DNA from 2 places in the Buttiauxella sp. WJP83 genome. Region 2 is predicted to be linked to the other one. Evidence: predicted binding sites of a transcription regulator. Region 2 holds the regulator's gene; the other holds the start of a gene.
The links. Region 2 encodes CRP, which controls carbon source genes, mostly activating them, when cyclic AMP is high. Its sites were predicted from a motif close to ATGTGANNNNNNTCACAT; they were not measured.
Positions count from the first base shown of each region.

Region 1: the regulator CRP is predicted to act here: its motif matches at 3,510-3,527, upstream of azuC (stress response protein AzuC).

Region 1 covers NZ_CP110080.1:1,808,355-1,818,990, reverse strand. The annotation lists gene OH773_RS08445 (ABC transporter permease) at 1-527, opposite strand, end outside; gene OH773_RS08440 (ABC transporter permease) at 532-1,485, opposite strand; gene OH773_RS08435 (ABC transporter substrate-binding protein) at 1,547-3,142, opposite strand; gene azuC (stress response protein AzuC) at 3,344-3,427, opposite strand; gene OH773_RS08425 (MFS transporter) at 3,644-5,062, shown strand; gene OH773_RS08420 (hypothetical protein) at 5,120-5,356, shown strand; gene OH773_RS08415 (RpiB/LacA/LacB family sugar-phosphate isomerase) at 5,421-6,059, opposite strand; gene yecR (YecR family lipoprotein) at 6,443-6,736, shown strand; gene ftnA (non-heme ferritin) at 6,953-7,450, shown strand; gene OH773_RS08400 (glucosamine inositolphosphorylceramide transferase family protein) at 7,687-8,610, shown strand; gene galE (UDP-glucose 4-epimerase GalE) at 8,721-9,737, shown strand; gene OH773_RS08390 (DUF4832 domain-containing protein) at 9,801-10,636, opposite strand, start outside.
Region 2 covers NZ_CP110080.1:358,108-368,743, reverse strand. The annotation lists gene OH773_RS01640 (ABC transporter ATP-binding protein) at 1-1,054, shown strand, start outside; gene OH773_RS01635 (LysE family translocator) at 1,090-1,689, opposite strand; gene OH773_RS01630 (hydrolase) at 1,752-2,774, shown strand; gene OH773_RS01625 (YheU family protein) at 2,771-2,989, shown strand; gene OH773_RS01620 (phosphoribulokinase) at 3,237-4,115, shown strand; gene OH773_RS01615 (OsmC family protein) at 4,137-4,541, opposite strand; gene crp (cAMP-activated global transcriptional regulator CRP) at 4,853-5,485, shown strand; gene OH773_RS01605 (YccS/YhfK family putative transporter) at 5,590-7,680, shown strand; gene argD (bifunctional acetylornithine/succinyldiaminopimelate transaminase) at 7,720-8,946, opposite strand; gene pabA (aminodeoxychorismate synthase component 2) at 9,046-9,609, opposite strand; gene OH773_RS01590 (putative adenosine monophosphate-protein transferase Fic) at 9,643-10,245, opposite strand; gene ppiA (peptidylprolyl isomerase A) at 10,366-10,636, opposite strand, start outside.

The DNA of each region.
Region 1 (10,636 bases), 1.5 Mb from region 2:
CGCGCGTACACCACATATTCACGTTCCTTGACCGACAAGGTTTCCGCCCGCACCAGGCGCGACATATTCATCCAGGTCAGCGCACTGATAATCACAATGATGTTGGCAATACCCGGCTTCAGATAGGCGTTGAGCACCAACAACAAGAAGAACGCCGGAATCGACATCAGGATATCGACCACGCGCATCATCAGGTTGTCGATTCGCCCGCCAAAATAGCCGCTCACCGTCCCCACCAAAGTGCCAATCAGCGTTGAAAATAACATCGACAGGAAACCGACCATCAAAGAGATCTGGCCGCCGTATAAGGCACGGGTGAAGTAGTCACGCCCATAGTCATCGGTGCCAAACCAGTGCTTCACATCCGGTGGCAGTAATCTTGCCGTCAACGACATCTGGTTAGGATCAAAAGGACTCAGCGCTGCCAGCAATGCGGCGATACTGAAAACGATCAGAACCAGTAATGAGAATTGAGCTGGACGATTACGTTTCAGGCCATGTTTAACTTGTTGCCAACGTCTACTCATCGTCTTACCTCAACGCCTTAATGCGCGGGTCAGCCACGCGATATAACAAGTCTGCCAATAAATTGCCGAAAATAATCATTGCTGAAGAGAGCATGATCATCGCCATGATCAACGGGTAATCCAGCGAGGTTATTGACTGGATCCCAAGCAGCCCCATACCGGGCCAGGAAAAGACACTTTCAGTGACATACGCACCGACCACCAGCTCACCAAACGACAGGCCAAACAACGTAATAACCGGCAATAGCACATTTTTGAGAACATGGCGGAATAAGATGGAGCGGCGTGTGGCGCCGTATGCCAGCTGCGTTTGCACATAATCAGCTGACAATTGCGTAATGGTGTTAGAGCGGATGTAACGCACATAACTCGAGAGGTTGTAAAAAGTCAGCGCGATACACGGCAAAATCCCGTGACGAACCACATCCAGCCATGAGTCCTCCATGCCAATGGAGCGCATCCCCATGCTCGGCAGCCAGTTGAGCTGCACAGAAAACACCGTTATCAGCAGGATACCAAACCAGAAAATCGGCACTGAAATACCGATATAGGCAAACATGTTGAGGAAGTTATCCAGCCAGCGGTGTTTGAAAGCTCCGGCCAGCAAACCCAATGGCAGGGCTAACACGATGGCCAGAATCAGTGATGCCCCCATCAACCCAAGCGTTGCCGGAATACGTTCAGCAATCATGGTTAATACCGGGCGATGATAAATGAGTGAATAACCCAAATCCCCTTGCAGCACGTTTTTCAGCCACAACAGGTATTGCATAAACATCGGTTTATCAAGCCCAAGGCTGTGACGGATACGCTCGATATCCTCAGGGCTCATGCGGGGTGTGATGTAGGCCTGCACCGGATCGCCGGGTGCCAGTTTGACCAGCAAAAACGACACCAGTGAAATGAAGAACAGCATCGGCACAAGTTGCGCCAGGCGTCGTACTAACAGATTGTTCATACTGCTTTCCAGGTTTTACCCAAAATAAAACCCCCGGCTGAGTGCCGGGGGTAAGTGCTTATTACTGTTGTTGATAGATTTTTGACAGATCCTGGAACATATAAACCGGCTTAGGTTCGGCTTCTTGCGTCCCGGCAAAACGTTTATCGACGGCAACCACGGCGTTGGTATAAGCAATAGGATACCAGGCCATATCGTTTGCCACCGTTTGCTGGATTTGTTTGTAAATCTCAGCACGTTTGGTTTTGTCTGTTTCGGTCGCACCCTGGTTCCACAACGCATCAAACGCTGGGTTTTTGTAGTGCGCGTAGTTGTAAGCTTCGTTACTCATATACAGCGACTTATAACCGTCAGGTTCCATACCCATGATGTAACCGCCAAGACTCAGTTCATAAGCAGTATTTTTCATGTCCAGGCTACGCTGTGACATCGCGTTCGCATCCAGAGGCATCAATTCAACCGCAATGCCCACGTTTTTCAGCTGTTGCTGAATATACAGCCCCATGCTTTCCTGGGTTTTATTGCTGTTGATATAGGCAAGACGTAGCTTCAGATTCGCTGGTGCGCCTGACTCTTTAAGCAGCGCTTTCGCTTTTTCCACATCGAATTTATAGGTTTCAACCTCGTTGGTTTGATACAGCGTATCTGGCGTCAAAATAGACGCGGCAGGTTGCGCGTAATCCAGCGAAGAGAATGCCGCCTGAACCAGTTCATCTTTATTGATGGCATAAGCGATAGCCTGACGCAGGGTTTTATTCTTCATGCTATCGACGTTCTGGTTGAACGTCATATACGCCAGACGGCCTTCCGGATAAATAACGAAGTCGAATTTACCGCTCGATTTCAGGCGCGTGACATCTTGCGGATCAACCATCTTCATGTTGATTTCACCGTTTTGTAGCGCCAGGTTTGCGGAATTGCTGTCTTTTGCAAAACGGTAGGTGACGGCATCCAGTTTCGGTTTACCGTTCCAGTAGTCGTCAAAACGCGTCAGGGCGTAATACTGCCCGGCACGATACTCTTTAAATTTGAACGGGCCCGAACCGACTGGCGCATCGTTTTTGGTGCTCTTTTCCATGTCACCCTTTTCATCAGCAAACACATGCTGTGGGATCGGGTAAATCTGTACCAGCGTCCCGACAAACGCAGCGCTCACCTGTGGCAGCGTGAATTTCACCGTTTGGTCATCGACTTTGCTGACTTGAATCGGTTTGTCGCCATACACGAACATACTGCGGAAGAAGCTGTGCTGCTTCTCATCGAGCAATTTGTTGAAGGTAAACACCACGTCATCAGCGGTGATGGCTTTGCCATCCTGCCATTTCAGATTCGGTTTAAGTTTAAGAAGATATGAGAGGTTGTCATCGGACGGCGTCAGGCTTTCTGCCAGGCCCCATTCGATTTTGTCGCCGTTGAAGCTATACAGCGGAGCATACAGCGCCTGCATAATCGTCAGCGTAGTACGGTCACTGGCATACAGCGGGTTCATCGCTAACGGGTCACCACTGGTAATACCAACAATCAAATTGCCGCCATCCTGGGAAGCTTGTTTTGCCGGGGCAGGACTTGCCGCAGTGTCAGTTTTCGCATCATCACAGCCTGAAAGAGCCAGGGCCAAAGAAGCAAACAACGCAGATAACAACAGGGGTTTACGCATTTAATCACGGACTCCATCTCAAATAGAGTCCGCATAGTGCACCACCCTTACCCACATTGTAAATAAGTGTAAAACGCATAACGATATGCGAAAAAGTGCTAAGGGATAAAATGTCGATATATAGCGGTACAGAGAGGAGAAACATTCAAATTTCAGGCATAAAAAAACCTGCCGCAGCAGGTTTTTCTTCAGTCAGGCAGATTAAAACATGCCAGCTGGCGGTACATCTTTAAAGGTTTTGCAGTACTGCTCAAACATGCTTTTCAGGATTTTGCGCATTTTCATTGTGTGCTCCAGTTTTTTCTTTTTACAGGTTTTGCTCTTTATGGTGCTCATAATATGACATCCGTCACGCAAATCAATAGTTTTGTGATGCACATCACACATTTTTCGTGTGGATTTTACAAGTTCGTCACATGAAATGGCTTGCAAATCCAATACTTAACTGGTTAATTGGCTCAATTAATTTTTAAAACATTATTTTAATTTTGAGTTTCATTCATGGAAAACTCCCCTTCTCAGTCACCAAAACGTGGCATTTCTGGCATGGCGTTGTTGGTGGCTGGCGCATTTTTTATGGAATTTCTCGATGGGACGGTGATCGCCACCGCTCTGCCGGAAATGGCAAAAACATTTGGCGTCGATGCCGTTGATCTGAATATTGGCATGAGTGCTTATTTGCTGACTCTGGCCGTGTTGATCCCGGCAAGCGGTTGGATTGCCGACCGTTTTGGCGCACGCAAAGTCTTTACCCTCGCACTCGGGATCTTTACCTGTGCCTCCGTGCTGTGCGGGATTGCCAACACGCTTGAGCAGTTTGTCGCGATGCGCATCTTGCAAGGAGTTGGTGGTGCGCTGATGGTGCCCGTCGGGCGACTGGCGGTGTTACGAACTACGCCCAAACATTTACTGATTACCGCTATCGCCACGCTGACCTGGCCTGCGCTGGTTGCGCCGATAATTGGCCCTCCGCTGGGCGGATTCATCACCAGTTATGCGTCGTGGCGTTGGATTTTTTATATCAATCTGCCGCTTGGATTGATTGCCATGGCGCTGGCGTGGCGCTTGATTCCTGATATTCATGATGACGATCGCCGCCCGTTTGATGGTATCGGATTTACCGGTACCGCCGTGGCGATGATTAGCCTGGTTTACGGTCTGGAAATGCTGGGGCAAGCTCAGGTCAATCTCCTGCCAACATTGGGGCTGCTGCTATTGGGCGCCGCATCGTTATGGTTTTCACTCTGGCATTTTAAGCATGCCCAACATCCGATGATTCGTCTTGAGGCTTTAAAGGTGCAAACCTTCGGCGTGACGATGTACGGAGGGTCGCTTTTCCGCACCTCCATCAGTGCGGTACCCTTTTTATTGCCGCTGCTGTTCCAGGTGGGTTTCGGTATGGATGCGTTTCATTCTGGCATGCTGGTGTTGGCGGTGTTTGCCGGAAACCTTGCCATGAAACCTGCCACCACGTCGTTAATTCGAGCGTTAGGCTTCAAAAAACTATTAATCATTAATGGGCTGCTCAATGTCGCGTCTCTGTTAGCCTGCGCCTTTCTCACTCCGCATACCGTGGTCTGGTTGACGGTTGCCATTCTGTTTTTTGGCGGGATGTTCCGCTCGATGCAATTTACCGGCATCAGCACCCTCTCCTTTTCCGATGTGCCATCGTCACAAATGAGCTACGCCAATACGCTTTTTAGCACTGCGACGCAGCTGTCTGTTGGGTTAGGTATTACGCTTGGCGCGATAGGGATCCGCCTTGGCGAGAAAATAAGCCAGTGGCTCGATGTCGCGTCAATTCCTGGGATGTCGATCAAAATATCGTTTGTGATGATTACACTGATTTGCCTGCTGGGGCTGGTTGATTTACTGCGACTGCCACAAAACGCCGGGAGCAGCGTGTCCAAAAAGCCATAGTGCATTTCAGACCTCAATTATACTTAACGCAACAGATCGCGTGTCGTTGAGGTCGTTATGAAACAGAGAACGGTTAGAGTAATGCTGGTTCTGGCGCTAATCAGTTATCAGGCAAAGACCGCAGAACCCGCCGAACATTCACCCTCATTAAACTTCCCTACGCTACATAAACCGAGCCTGCACGGCGGTATACAACAACGATGGCCGGAAGCGCCGCAAGCGAATATCAACCATCAACACTGGGATGCGCAGCATCTTGAAGCCGCACGTCAGACGCAGCACACCGTGGATTAAGTGGTGTTGACGCAAAAAAAATGGCCAGCAAAAGCTGACCATCTTTATTAGCGATTAAATACTATCAGGCAAGAATTTCGCGAACGAACGCTTCAATCTCTTTGTTCTGGCAGTTTTCGAAGAAACACTTCTGGAAACGTTCGCCCGTCACTGCTGTTTTCACCAGTTCAGGATCGATAGAACGCAGGGTGTCCAGATAGTTTTCTTTCACTACCGCAGCTTTAACCTGATTCAGGATACCCGCGTTACGAACCTGTGGCTCTTTACGCTCGATTGGGTAGCCTTCGCCTTTACGGCCAGTGAATGCTTTTTCAAACATATAACGTACGTTCAGCTCTGCACCCCAGCCGAAGCCTTTAGCGAATGCCAGTGACAGTGCGTTTCCGTTGTTGATTTGGGAGAACAGGAAAGCATCAGCAGGATCCAGGCAGTATCCGCAAACCACACCCGGGTGGATGTTCAGGGACATCATTGCGCCCTGGCCTGTGCCACAACCGGTCACAACGAAATCAACGGCTTTAGAATTCAACAGAATGCTCGCCATAATACCGAGGTGGATGTAGGTCAGGTGGTGATCCTGCTCATCGCTCATACCGACGTTGTAAACCGGGTACTCTTTCTCAGCAGCAACCGCTTGCAACTCATTAAGAATGATTGCGTTTTTGCCAGCCTGACTGTTTTCCATCATCAGTGCTATTTTCATTTCCGTCTCCTGATTGGGTCACGGGGTTTCCCGCGTTGAAAAGCTTAGGTATGCAGTAACGATACTATCTAGCAAACATACTTTCAAATTTAATGAAATTTAGTTTTAAAAAATTAAGATGGGGTCACACTTCTGCGTTTTCCCGATGAAAACCCTCCGGTTTATACCGATACGGTTACAGCCGTAAATTTCCAGCCGATTATTACCTTAAATTCCACTTAAGAGCCGCTCTATTCGTTAACGTAAGGGAAATTATGCAGCTTTGTGCTGTTGGTCATATTCCGTTTGGCTGCATGCTAAAATTGTAAGAAATATCATTTGAGTCTCAGCATATGAAATCTGTTTATTTGCTTTTAGTGGCTGCGTTATTAAGCGGCTGCACCATGAATAAAACCCCACAGCCCGTCAAAGGAAGCGAAGTTGCAGGGGTTGTTCGTCTGGGTTTTGATATTGCCCCATTACAAAGAGCGAAAATTGATACCTACGTTGCACAGTCAGCAGCCAGCCATCAATGCCAACAATGGGGTTATGTCTCCGCATTCCCCTATGGAGAGCCAATCAGAACCTGCTCTCTGACCAGCGGCGCGTTGTGCCTGAACCAAACTGTGACCCTTGAGTACCAGTGTCGGGGCAACGGAATGGAGAAATATCTGAGAGATGAAATAGCCGTTCAATAACCGGAGTGGGTTTACTAATGGGATGAGCAATAAATTATTTCTCATCCCGTTAATTAAATAATAATCATTCTTGTTGGCCTGTAATAGCTTTTAAAAAAGAATAATATTAGCAACCATTCTCATTACAATAATATTATTAACAATTCCTTTGCATTATAGAAATAATAAAATTAAAGTAGCGCCATTGTTAAAGTCCTAATTCTCATGGAGCGCCTCATGCTTAAAGCTGAAATGATCGAAAAACTTAACGAACAAATGAATCTTGAGCTTTACTCTTCCCTGCTTTATCAACAAATGAGTGCATGGTGCAGCTACCATAGCTTTGAAGGGGCTGCCGCTTTCCTGCGTCGCCATGCTCAGGAAGAGATGGAGCACATGCAGCGCCTGTTTGCTTATTTAACGGATACCGGAAGCTTGCCTCGTATCAATGCTATTCCAGCACCCGACCATGATTATACTTCTCTGGATAGCCTGTTTAGCGCAACCTACGAGCACGAACAGTTAATTACTCGTAAGATCAATGAACTGGCTCATGCAGCGATGAGCTCTCAGGATTATCCGACCTTTAACTTCCTGCAGTGGTATGTTTCTGAGCAGCACGAAGAAGAAAAACTGTTTAAATCTGTACTGGATAAATTAAGTCTGGTCGGTAAAAGCGGTGAAGGTTTGTATTTCGTAGATAAAGAACTTTCTACCCTGGATACACAAGCTTAATCATTTCTAATCGGTAAGCATGCTTTATGCTTACCGGTTCTCATTTTCAAAATGTGTTCATCGCTCTACCCTGCAAAATCCCCCAGATTTTTCTCTTCAGAAAGGCGAATGTTGCCCGAACGTCTATACTCCACAACAGCAGTATTCCGAACGCCGAACATAGCTTCTACTCATACAATAATAAGCAACATTTTCTTCCTGTATCTGGTGATAACTGACATGGACAAGATGAAAAAATGTTAAACAAAAACAATAGATTAATTAAAAAGCTATTCTTCCATGAGTCCTGGGACATCATGGTCATTAAAAACTGCATGCATTCATTCCCTGATAATACGCTGGATATTCTCAGTCATTCCAAAGCACAACTTCTTAATAAAAAATACACGTTTCAGGCCGATCCTTTTATTATCGAAAAAGAAGATAAACTGTTTATCTTCTATGAAGCATTTAGTTTCCTTAACTCGAGAGGCGTACTAAAGTGCCGGGTTCTGAATAGCGAGATGAAAGAAATAGAAGATATCAAACTACAGGGTTTTGATGATTTGAAATGTCACCTGTCATTTCCTTTTATTTTTTCTCATGATGACAAACTATTTATGATCCCGGAATCATCAGAAAGAAAAGAAGTTATTCTCTTTCAATCTACTGATTTCCCGGCGCGTTGGGAAAAAGTCAAAGTGTTACTTTCCGATGTCGAATATACAGATAATGTCTTCTTTACTTTGGATGGCGTAAGCTATCTCATATCCACCACGCTGGATAATGAAATGGTAATTCACACGGCAAATGATTTGTTAGGTGACTGGAAAAAAATCGAACCGTCGTTAACATTATGTAACTACCACCATCGCGGTGCCGGAACGCCTTATTCAAACAATAATAAAAATTATATTCTTACTCAGGAATGCTTACCCGGGTCATATGGGAAATCAATTTATATCAAAGAGTTAATCAACTTAACCCCAACGACTTTCGAAGAACGACTGGTGGCGAATATTTCCCCTACCATTAACAAAAGCTCAGGCATTCATACTTTTAATTTTTCTGACACATATATTGTCTATGATACTAAAAATTGGATATTCAGCTTTTTCTCTCCATTAAAAAAGATAATCTTTAAGTGCCTTGTCAAATACCGGAAACAGTATTTTGCCTGAAACAGCAGATGAATGCCCGGGTGTTTGCTGATACTCTTGGTTAACTTGACTGAGCATGAGTAAGACATAAGCTCGATTCGCTCATTTTGCAATATTATTCTGGAGATACTATGGCAATTCTTGTAACTGGTGGTGCTGGCTATATTGGCTCACATACCGTTCTGGCATTACTGGAGAGAGGTGATGATGTCGTCGTCATCGACAACCTTTCTAACTCGTCTAAAGCCTCTTTGGACAGGGTTGCAGAATTAACCGGAAAAGTACCGACATTATATGTTGCCGATATTTTAGACAAACATGCGCTAAAAGAGATCTTCTCAAATCACGAGATATCCGATGTTATTCACTTCGCTGGCTTAAAATCTGTCGGTGAGTCGGTTAGAAAGCCTCTGGAATATTATGAAAACAACGTCGTTGGGACGCTGGTTTTGCTCAATGAAATGTTGCTTGCAGGCGTCGATAGCTTGATCTTCAGCTCATCTGCGACGGTATATGGCAATCCAGAAAAAGTCCCGCTAAGCGAAGAGTGTCAAACCGGGGGGACCACTAACCCATACGGGACGTCGAAATTAATGGTTGAACAAATTTTGCGTGATTTTTCGCACGCACAACCTGAATTCCGCATTACCTGTTTACGCTATTTCAACCCGGTTGGCGCGCATCCGTCAGGCCGGATCGGTGAAGATCCCAACGGTATTCCTAATAACCTGGTGCCTTATATTTCTCAGGTCGCTATTGGAAAGCTCGAATGCCTCTCGGTTTACGGCAACGATTATCCAACACCCGATGGAACCGGCGTCCGTGACTATATTCATGTGCTGGATCTGGCAAGCGGGCATCTGGCGGCATTGGATCATAAAGCTGAGGGATCGGCCTTCAAAGCCATCAACCTGGGGACCGGTGTCGGTTATTCCGTGATTGACCTGATAAAGGCTTTTGAAAAAGCCGCACAAACCCAAATTAACTACAAAATAGTCGACAGAAGACCGGGTGATGTCGCGGAATGCTGGTCGGATTCATCCTTAGCCAAACAGAAACTGGGATGGCAAGCGACCCGCTCTCTTGACGAAATGATGCGTGATACCTGGAACTGGCAGAAAAATAACCCGAACGGTTTTAACTCTTAATTCTGTTTCTTAAATTCCTGTCACGATAATGAGCCTGAATTTCAGCTTCAGGCTCATTCTCCGTTAATTATTAGTGCGAACCTTCGACACCCGATACCAACCGTCACTTTGTTTGCCTTCATTCGCCAGATTAATTCGCGCTTTTCCTTGTTTATCCAGCATCGCCACTTCAACAAAATATTGCCCATTCGCTAAATTCGCAGGCAGTGTCAGACGATAACTCGTGGTGCGCTCGCCAGGTAACCAGCTGCGAATATCATCAGAGGTTCTCCCCTGGGCGATAACCTTGTTCGCATCATTCACCAGGCGATACGACACATCATATTTCAGGTAAATCGGCGCGACCCCCTCATTTTTCCACAGGCTATTTAGCGTCAGAGATCCGCCTTTTGCTACGACCGCATCATGGCTTAACGAGGCTAGACGAAAACGATATCCCAGTTTTGTCAGCGCCTTATCGACGATGCCGCGATACATAACCGGCACCTCAGTGGACTTCAAATTAATCGTACTGGCGTGCTGTTCTAATGCCCAGTCAAAGGTCCGTTGCACTTCGTCGAGGGAATAATGCTGGATGGTTTTCCACTCGGCCATATGGCCGCAGATCTCAAAACTAATCGGCGCGCGTTTCCACGCATCATTAAAACCGGACCAGGCCGCCTGTGCCGCCTCTATGCGCTGCGGATAATCATCTTCCATCAGGTTCCAGGTTGTCGAAAAGTTACGCCAGTCGCCCAGACAGTCCGCACGCCAGCCAGCACCACGCTTCGTAGCGCTCACGAGGTTATCGCCACCGGCAATCAGCATGATTTTTGGCGTTTTAGGGAACGCAGTAAAGTGCATGGTGACGTACTTTTCTAGTTGAGCAGGTGTGTAGCGCTTTTCCAGCGGAGTCATTG
Region 2 (10,636 bases):
ACGCATGGAATTGATTGCCCCAGCACACGTAGATAACCCGTTCCATTTCAGTTTCCGTGCCCCAGAAAGCTTGCCAAACCCGCTGCTGCGCATGGAAAAAGTTAGCGCAGGCTATGGCGACCGCGTGATCCTGGACTCCATCAAGCTTAATCTGGTTCCCGGTTCCCGCATCGGTTTACTGGGGCGCAACGGCGCGGGTAAATCTACGCTTATCAAATTGTTAGCAGAAGAAATTCAGCCACTGCAGGGTGATATTGGTCTGGCAAAAGGCATCAAGCTGGGATACTTCGCACAGCACCAGCTTGAATATTTACGTGCTGACGAATCTCCGCTGCAACATCTGGCACGTATCGCGCCAAAAGAATTAGAACAACAACTTCGCGATTACCTGGGCGGCTTTGGATTCCGGGGCGATAAAGTGACCGAGCAAACCGCACGTTTCTCCGGCGGTGAAAAAGCGCGTCTGGTCTTGGCACTGGTTGTCTGGCAGCGCCCGAACTTGCTGCTGCTCGATGAACCGACAAACCACCTTGATCTCGACATGCGTCAGGCATTGACTGAAGCGTTGATTGATTTCGAAGGCGCATTAGTCGTGGTTTCGCACGACCGTCACTTACTGCGTTCGACGACCGACGATCTCTATTTAGTTCACGACGGGAAAGTCGAGGCATTCGACGGCGATCTTGAAGACTATCAGCAATGGCTGGTTGATCTGCAAAAACAGGAAAACCAACCGCAAGACTCAGCAAAAGATAACGTCAACAGTGCGCAGGCGCGTAAAGATCAAAAACGCCGGGAAGCTGAGTTACGCACGCAAACCCAACCGCTGCGCAAGCAAATTACCAAGCTTGAAAAGCAGATGGAAAAGCTAAATGTGCAACTTGCAGAAGTCGAAGAGAAGCTGGCTGATAGCGCCATTTACGACCAAAGTCGTAAAGCGGAAATGACGGAATGCCTGCAAACTCAGGTTAAGGTAAAAGCGGCTCTGGAAGAGTGCGAAATGGAATGGCTGGATGCGCATGACCAGTTAGAACAGATGATGCAGGTCGAATGACAATCAGGCCTCACCCAATGTGAGGCCTGATGACTCTAATGCCAGATAAGCAGCACACATGCCGCAGTCAGCAAACCCATAAAGATATTAAAGATTGCCCAGGCGCGGCGGCTACGAAGTAGCGTGCCAATCATGCTGCCAAACGCAATCCAGATGATACCTGCAACGATGTTGACCAGCGCAATACCGATGCTGATTAGCACCACAGAGTGCAGATACTGAGAACCGGCAAGGCTAAAACTTGCCACAGCGCCTAGCGCCATCAGCCACGCTTTTGGGTTGATAAGCTGCAACAAACCACCCTGCCAGAATGGAATCGGTGACGGAGGTGGCGCATCGGTTTCCAGTTTTTCATACGTCGCTGTGCCGATTTTCCATGCAAGCCACAATAGGTAAGCACTCCCGGCAATTTTCAGGATAAGGTGCAACGCTGGATATAAAAGGATTAAGCTACCGACGCCAAAGGCCACCAGCAACAAGATGCACTGCATCCCCAGCATGATGCCTATCATCAAAGGTACGGTACGAATAAAGCCGTAGTTGGCGCCGGAAGAAGTCAGCAACATATTGTTTGGGCCAGGTGTAATCGCCGCGACCCAAAGAAAACCAAGCATAGAGAAGAAAAGCGTTTCCATGAAATGGGTGTTCCACACCCGGTAAAGTTAATGAGCAAGCTAAATGAAACTAACAGTGTGATATGGCCACGACAAGTCCCGCAGCATTGAATTTTAATCACGTTGACGATGAACAGTTTCGTCCACTAAAGGGTGTCAGCAATCCGCACCTGCAAACGATGCTCCCTCGCTTAATTCGCCGCCGCCTCAATTTCAAACCTCATTGGCAGCGTCTTGATATGCCGGATGGGGATTTTGTCGATCTTGCCTGGAGCGAAGACCCACGGCAGGCAACGCATAAACCACGGTTAGTCGTTTTTCATGGTCTTGAAGGAAGCCTGCACAGCCCCTATGCGCATGGATTAATTGATGCCGCACGTAAGCAAGGCTGGCTGGGTGTAGTGATGCATTTTCGGGGGTGTAGCGGCGTACCGAATCGCAAGGAACGAATCTATCACTCCGGCGAAACCGAAGATGGAAGCTACTTCCTCAACTGGCTCAATACACGTTACGGCAACGCACCAACGGCGGCAGTCGGGTTTTCACTCGGTGGAAATATGCTTGCCTGCTTAATGGCAAAACAAGGTGCTGATTGCACACTACAGGCCGGTGTTGTGGTTTCTGCCCCACTCATGCTTGAGCATTGCAGCAAACATATCGAAACAGGGTTCTCGCGCGTTTATCAACACTATTTGTTGAATCTGTTGAAGAAAAATGCGGCGCGCAAACTGCGAAGCTATCCCGGGACGCTTCCTGTCGATATGCGTCAGCTCAAAGGAATGCGCCGCCTGCGCGAGTTTGACGATTTGATTACCTCAAAGATTCACGGTTTCGCCGATGCCATTGACTATTACCGCCAGTGCAGCGCCATGCCACTATTGCCACAAATTAAAACGCCTACGCTTATCATCCACGCTAAAGATGACCCGTTTATGGATCATCATGTGATCCCTGATAGAGCGATATTGCCCGACAACATTGAGTACCAACTGACGCGTTACGGCGGCCATGTTGGGTTTGTGGGTGGCACGCTTCGTCATCCGGAAATGTGGCTTGAGCAACGTATCCCGCAGTGGCTGTCTAAATTTTTGGAAAAATCACTATGATGATTCCCTGGCAAGATCTCCCTCCCGAAACGCTTGATAATCTGATTGAATCCTTTGTATTACGCGAAGGTACAGATTATGGTGAACAAGAGCGCTCACTAGAGCAAAAGGTGGCCGATGTTAAGCGCCAACTGCAAAGTGGAGAGGCCGTATTGGTTTGGTCAGAACTCCATGAAACGGTGAATATCATGGCCCGTGGGCAATTTCGCGGCTAAATATTAATCTTCTATACTGCATAATGCCCCTCACCCCAACCCTCTCCCAAAGGAGAGGGAGAAAAACAAAACAGACCCGCTCCAGTCCCTCTTCTGGGATAAGGAGAAAAACATGCTCAACCCAGTTCCCTCTTCGGGATAGGGAGAAGAACATGCTCAATCCAGTTCCCTCTCCTGGGGGAGAGGGTTAGGGTGAGGGCCAAACCCAGCTAAACCCACTTGTGATTACCCAGGGAGTTGTTGCCTTATGTCAGCCAAACATCCGGTTATTGCCGTAACAGGTTCCAGCGGCGCGGGAACGACCACCACCAGCCTTGCCTTTCGTAAAATATTTCAGCAACTCAATCTTCGCGCAGCCGAAGTCGAAGGTGACAGTTTCCACCGTTTCACTCGCCCTGAAATGGATATGGCTATCCGTAAAGCTCGCGATTTGGGTCGCCATATCAGCTACTTTGGCCCGGAAGCGAATGACTTCGGCTTACTGGAACAAACGTTTCTGGAGTACGGAAATACCGGGCAAGGTAAATCACGCAAGTATCTGCATACCTATGATGAAGCGGTACCCTGGAACCAAATTCCGGGGACGTTTACCCCGTGGCAGTCGCTGCCGGAACCGACTGATGTCTTGTTCTATGAAGGTTTGCACGGAGGAGTCGTCACCCCACAACATGATGTGGCGAATGCCGTCGACCTACTGGTTGGCGTAGTGCCGATTGTGAACCTGGAATGGATACAAAAACTGGTGCGGGACACCAGCGAACGCGGGCACTCAAGAGAAGCGGTGATGGACTCAGTCGTGCGTTCGATGGACGATTACATCAATTACATCACGCCGCAATTTTCCCGGACCCATATCAACTTCCAGCGCGTGCCTACCGTTGATACGTCGAACCCATTTGCGGCACGTGGTATTCCGTCACTGGATGAAAGCTTCGTGGTGATCCATTTTCGTGGGCTGGATGACATCGATTACCCGTACTTACTCGCCATGTTGCAAGGCTCATTCATTTCCCACATCAATACATTAGTGGTGCCAGGCGGCAAGATGGGACTGGCAATGGAATTGATCATGGCACCGCTAGTTAAACGGCTGGCAGAAGGTCGACACATCAATCAGGGCGGATAATTACCGCCCTGCTGACACACATTAGCCTTCAATCACTTCATAGCTATGAGTAATGTTCACAGCTTTTTCCAGCATCAGAGCGACAGAACAATACTTTTCAGCAGAGAGATCCACCGCGCGGGAAACCGCGTTATCTTTCAGTTCTTTGCCTGTCACGATGAAATGCAGGTTAATGGTGGTAAAAAGACGAGGGGCTTCTTCACGGCGCTCAGAGGTCAGTTTTACTTCGCAATCCGTCACGTTGTAGCGACCTTTTTGCAAAATAGAAACCACATCGATTGCACTGCAGCCCCCCGCAGCCATCAGAACCATCTCCATCGGACTTGGTGCTTTATCGCCAGAATTACCATCCATCAAAATCTGGTGTCCTGAAGCGGACTCCCCAAGGAAGGTTAACCCTTCTACCCACTTCACTCGTGCCTGCATGTTACTTCTCCAGTTGAAAAAACCCTTTCAGAGTACGCGGATGCAGCAAAACTGGCAACGGAAGGCGACCTGCGTCATGCTGAAACGAGACAATAGGAGACACTTGTCAAAAGCTATGCTAAAACAATCCAGATGCTACATCGATACATTGACGTAATGCATGTATGCAGAGGACGTCACTAATTACAGGCAGCAAGAATGACTTGCGTGCCATCTCCCCAAGATGGGGAATATTCTAATACTTGCAACGCCAGACAGGATGTTTAGCGTCTTGTCGTTGGTAGCTAGTTATAAACAGAGGATAACCGCGCATGGTGCTTGGCAAACCGCAAACAGACCCGACTCTCGAATGGTTCTTGTCCCATTGCCATATTCATAAGTATCCATCGAAGAGCACACTGATTCACCAGGGTGAAAAAGCTGAGACGCTGTATTACATCGTCAAGGGCTCTGTGGCTGTTCTGATTAAAGATGAAGAGGGCAAGGAAATGATCCTCTCCTATCTGAATCAGGGCGATTTTATTGGTGAGTTAGGGCTGTTCGAAGAAGGCCAGGAACGTAGTGCATGGGTTCGTGCTAAATCTGCCTGTGAAGTGGCTGAAATTTCCTATAAAAAATTCCGCCAGCTGATTCAGGTCAACCCAGACATTCTGATGCGCCTGTCTTCCCAGATGGCTCGTCGTCTGCAAGTGACATCTGAGAAAGTCGGTAACCTGGCATTCCTGGATGTGACTGGTCGTATTGCACAAACACTGCTGAACCTGGCGAAACAACCTGATGCAATGACCCACCCAGACGGTATGCAGATTAAAATTACCCGTCAGGAAATCGGTCAGATCGTGGGTTGTTCTCGTGAAACCGTTGGTCGTATCTTGAAAATGCTGGAAGATCAAAACCTGATCTCTGCTCACGGTAAAACGATCGTCGTTTACGGCACTCGTTAATCTCCGTCCTCAAAAAAGGCGTGTCACTCAGGTAACACGCTTTTTTTGTTTCTACATTTCTCTGAGTGTAGCCAACACCCACGCAACTTGTATTATGAAGAGCTATGTGGCGCCGACTGATCTACCATCCAGAAGTTAACTACGCATTGCGACAAACGCTGGTACTCTGCCTTCCTGTGGGGGTAGGATTACTGCTTGGAAATTTGCAGTTAGGTCTGCTGTTCTCGTTAGTGCCCGCCTGTTGCAACATTGCCGGCCTGGATACCCCCCATAAGCGCTTCTTCAAACGTCTGATTGTTGGTAGCACTCTTTTTGCAGTCAGCAGTTTAATCATGCAGCTTTTGCTGCTCTACACCACCGTTCCATTGCCCGTCATTCTCTTTGTTATGGCCCTTATGTTGGGGGTCACTGCTGAAATCAGCGCCCTGCATGCACGCTTACTTCCCGCCTCGCTGATTGCTGCCATTTTTACACTTAGCATGGCCGGTAACATGCCTATCTGGAAGCCGATGGCGCTGTATGTCTTTGGCACGATTTGGTATGGGGTCTTTAACTGGCTTTGGTTCTGGATATGGCGAGAGCAGCCGTTGCGCGAATCTTTAAGCCTGCTCTATCGCCAATTAGCGGATTACTGCGAAGCCAAATACGGCATGCTCACTCAGCACGTCGATCCCGAGACGGCACTTCCGCCGTTGCTGGCGCGCCAGCAAAAAGCCGTCGACTTGATTACCAACTGCTACCAACAACTGCATATGCTATCGGCGAATCAGCAAAACGGTTACAAGCATTTGTTACGCTCTTTTCAAATAGCGTTAGATCTACAAGAGCACATTTCCGTCAGTTTGCACCAACCTGCCGAGGTGCAAAAACTTGTCGCGCAAAGCCATGCGGAAGCCGTTATTCGCTGGAATGCGCAGACCATTGCGGCCCGTTTGCGTGTTCTGGCTGATGACATTCTTTACCATCGTTACCCGCAGCGTTTTACGATGGAGAAGCAAATTGAAGCCCTTGAGAAAATCGCCCGGCAGAATCCGGATAACCCAGTCGGACAGTTTTGTCATTATCACTTCAGCCGTATCGCGCGTGTATTACGCAGCCAACGCCCGCTGTACGTCAGGGATTTAATGGAAGACAGGCAACGCCGCTTACCACTGTGGGCCGCGCTGAAAAGCTATATGTCATTGAAATCAGCGGCTCTGCGCAACGCCGCCCGGTTAGGCGTAATGCTAACTATCGCCAGTATTTTTGGGGCATTTTTGCATCTCCCCAAACCCTACTGGATTTTAATGACGGTGATGTTTGTCACGCAAAACGGCTACGGCGCTACCCGAGTACGCATTCTGCACCGTTCGGCAGGTACCATTGCAGGCCTGGCCATTGCGGGTTTCGCCCTGCACTTTCACTTCCCACAAGACATTGCGTTGGCCGCGATGCTGGTCATCACGCTCGTCAGCTATCTGATCATTCGCCAAAGCTACGGCTGGGCGACAATTGGTTTTACCGTGACAGCGGTATATACCCTGCAACTGTTAACGCTCAGCGCCGAGCAATTTATTGTTCCACGTTTGATAGATACGCTGCTGGGCTGTTTGATTGCCTTCGGTGGCATGGTGTGGCTTTGGCCGCAATGGCAAAGTGGATTGCTGCGCCAGAACGCCCACGACGCACTGGAGACAGACCAGGAGGCCATTCGCCTGATTCTGAGCAACGACCCTGAACCCACGCCTTTGGCCTGGGAACGGATGAAGGTCAATCAGGCCCATAATGCGCTGTTTAATTCGCTGAACCAGGCGATGCAGGAGCCCGGTTTCAACTCGCATTATCTGGCAGATATGAAACTGTGGGTGACGCACAGCCAGTTTATCGTCGAACACATCAATGCCATGACGACTCTGGCACGCGAGCACAATATGCTGACCCCGGATTTAGCCCAGCATTATCTGCAATCATGTGAAATTGCGCTGCAACGATGCCAACAGCGGTTGCAGTACGATGGGCCTGGTGAGACGAACGATGCGAATATACTCGACCCACTGGAAGGGCTTCCGAGTGGGCCGTTGAGCACAATGGAACAACATTTACAGCGGATTTTGGGTCACCTCAGCACCATGCACACCATTTCGTCGGTTGCATGGCGCCAGCGCCCCCATCATGGTATCTGGCTGAACCGTTTACGTCGGCCTGAGAGTCAATAAACCTACGTCATCCGCCGTTTTGTCGGATGACACGGGTGCTTACACGTCTTGAGATACGATTTTCTCGACCGCTTTAGCAAAGCGCGCCATTCCTTCATCAATATCAGCCTTTTCAACGATCAAGGCTGGTGCAAAACGCATGACATCAGGCCCGGCATTCAAAACCATCACCCCTTCTTGCGCTGCCGCATGGAGGAATTCACGTGCACGGCCTTTGTATTGCGGTTTCAGCTCCGCGCCAATCAACAAGCCCATGCCGCGAATATCGCTGAACACGTCAAATTGCTCATCAATCTGCTGTAAATGCTTCACAAACTGCTGACGTTTTTCTGTGACGCCAGCCAACACTTCAGGCGTATTGATGATATCAAACGCCGCGCCGGCAACCGCACACGCCAGTGGATTCCCACCGTAGGTAGAACCGTGCGTACCAACATGGAATGCAGAGGCTATTTCCTGCGTCGTTAACATGACACTCACAGGGAATCCGCCACCCAGCGCTTTAGCGCTGGTCAAAATATCCGGTGTCACGCCGTAATGCATATACGCAAACAGTTCGCCGATACGACCCATGCCACACTGCACTTCATCAAAAACTAACAGGGCTTTGTGTTCATCGCACAGTTCGCGTAAGCCTTGCAGGAATTCTGGCGTAGCCGCCGTGACACCGCCCTCTCCCTGAATCGGCTCAACCACCACCGCACAGGTGTGATCGTCCATGACGGCTTTTACCGCATGTAAATCGTTAAACGGCACGTGGATAATATCGGCGGGTTTTGGCCCAAAACCATCGGAATATTTCGGCTGCCCACCGACAGAAACGGTAAACAAAGATCGACCGTGGAAAGCGTTATGGAACGCAATAATTTTGGTTTTGTACGGGCTATGGCGAGTGGACGCGTAATAACGTGCCAGTTTAAATGCGGTTTCATTTGCTTCAGTGCCTGAGTTCATAAACAGCACGCGTTCAGCAAAAGTGGCATCAATCAGCTTACGTCCAAGGCGCAAAGCAGGTTCGTTGGTGAACACATTACTGGTATGCCATAGCGTTTCGCCCTGGCTTTTTAACGCTTCAACTAATGCCGGATGGCAGTGCCCCAACGCCGTAACTGCGATCCCACCCGCGAAATCAACATACTCTTTTCCTTGTTGATCCCAGATACGGCTTCCCAGGCCTTTTACCGGGATAAACTCTGCCGGTGCATAAATCGGCAAAATGACTTCATCGAAAGTTGCCCGGGTAATTGCTGATTGTTCAGTTGCCATTTATTGCCTATCCCCTTTTTACGCTTCAAACGCCATGGAAGACACATGAAAATATAATCATGGAATATGCATAAAAAATCATTTAGTGGCAATAAAAAATCAATACTTCAGGAAATTGGCTAACAGCTGATGTCCCTGCTCGCTGAGAATGCTTTCCGGATGAAACTGCACGCCTTCCAGCGTCAGCTCGCGATGGCGAATACCCATAATCTCTTGCTTATCGGTCCAGGCCGTCACGTCAAAACACTCTGGTAGCGTTGGCGGATCGATGACTAAAGAGTGGTAACGGGTCACGGTCAGAGGATTATTCAGACCGTTAAATACACCCGTATTGTTATGCGAAATTGCGGAGGTTTTACCGTGCATCACTTTTTCGGCGCGGACAATCGTCGCACCAAACGCCTGGGCAATAGCCTGATGACCAAGGCAAACGCCGAGGATTGGTAGCTTTCCGGCGAAGTGGGTAATCGCCGCGAGGGAAATGCCCGCTTCAGAAGGTGTACAAGGTCCTGGGGAGATAACCAGTTTTTCAGGTGCCAACGCACTGATTTCCGAAAGCGTCAGCTCATCGTTACGTTTCACCATCACTTCCGCGCCCAGTTCGCAAAAGTACTGATAAAGGTTCCAGGTAAATGAGTCGTAATTGTCGATAAGCAGTAGCATCGCGGCTCCCAGGTAAAAATGAACCGCGCTATTCTATTCGCTTTCCCGCGCTTCACTCACGACTTTAGTGAAAATCTCGCTGAGCTGGGTTAAATCACCCAACGCGCCAGCCTGATTTGCAGCTTGCCATTCGTCAGGATCCACTTCACTCCAGTCCAATAGATATCCGGCATGAATCGCCAGTTGCTCAAAGAAAACACGCTGCGCGCGGCCACTACCCACAAAGAACGGGTGAAGAACGTTAATCTCACAGTAGTAATGTGCCAGGCGATTCACAAACTCATTTCTGGCAAGCCCCGTCAGATAATGCTCGTCTTCCATCTCCTGCAACAGATCGTTGCCTTCATTTTCGATGTATTCGAAATGGCAAAAACGTGTCTCGCCCTTGGAAATATCCACATCACGTAGGTCGCCTGCCCAATCGAAAACATCCTGAAAAAGTTGCTGATGGATGGCACACAACCATGGCAATCCGCGATGCAGCGGGCCAAGTTCAATCGTGTCTACGCGCTGCGCGATAACCTCATCTTGCGCATGAGGCTCAAGAACGTCCAGCCGGCTGCTAGCCAGAAATGAACGGCTGCGTTGTTGCTGCCAAAGGCGGGACTTTTGCTTATCGGTAAGTTTCTTTGTCATGGTGCCTCCCTAACATGGCCGCTAGTTGCCACAAGTATAAGCAGCAATCGGTGGAAGTGCAGGAAGGAGGAGATTGCGCAGGTAAAGAAACCCGCGCAGTCATTTTTACGGTAGAGCTATTTACGGCAGGACTTTTGCGGAAAGGATAACGACAGGTTTTGACGGAACATTTTGGTACGGACCCACATCATGCGTTTGCACTTGAGAGATCTTATCCGCAACGTCCATCCCTTTCACAACTTTACCAAATACTGCATAACCGAAGTCGCGCTGCCCGTGGTCGAGGAAAGCATTGTCAGCCACGTTGATGAAGAACTGGCTGGTTGCACTGTCTTTATCTGCGGTACGGGCCATAGAAATGGTGCCGCGGGTATTACGCAGCCCGTTATCG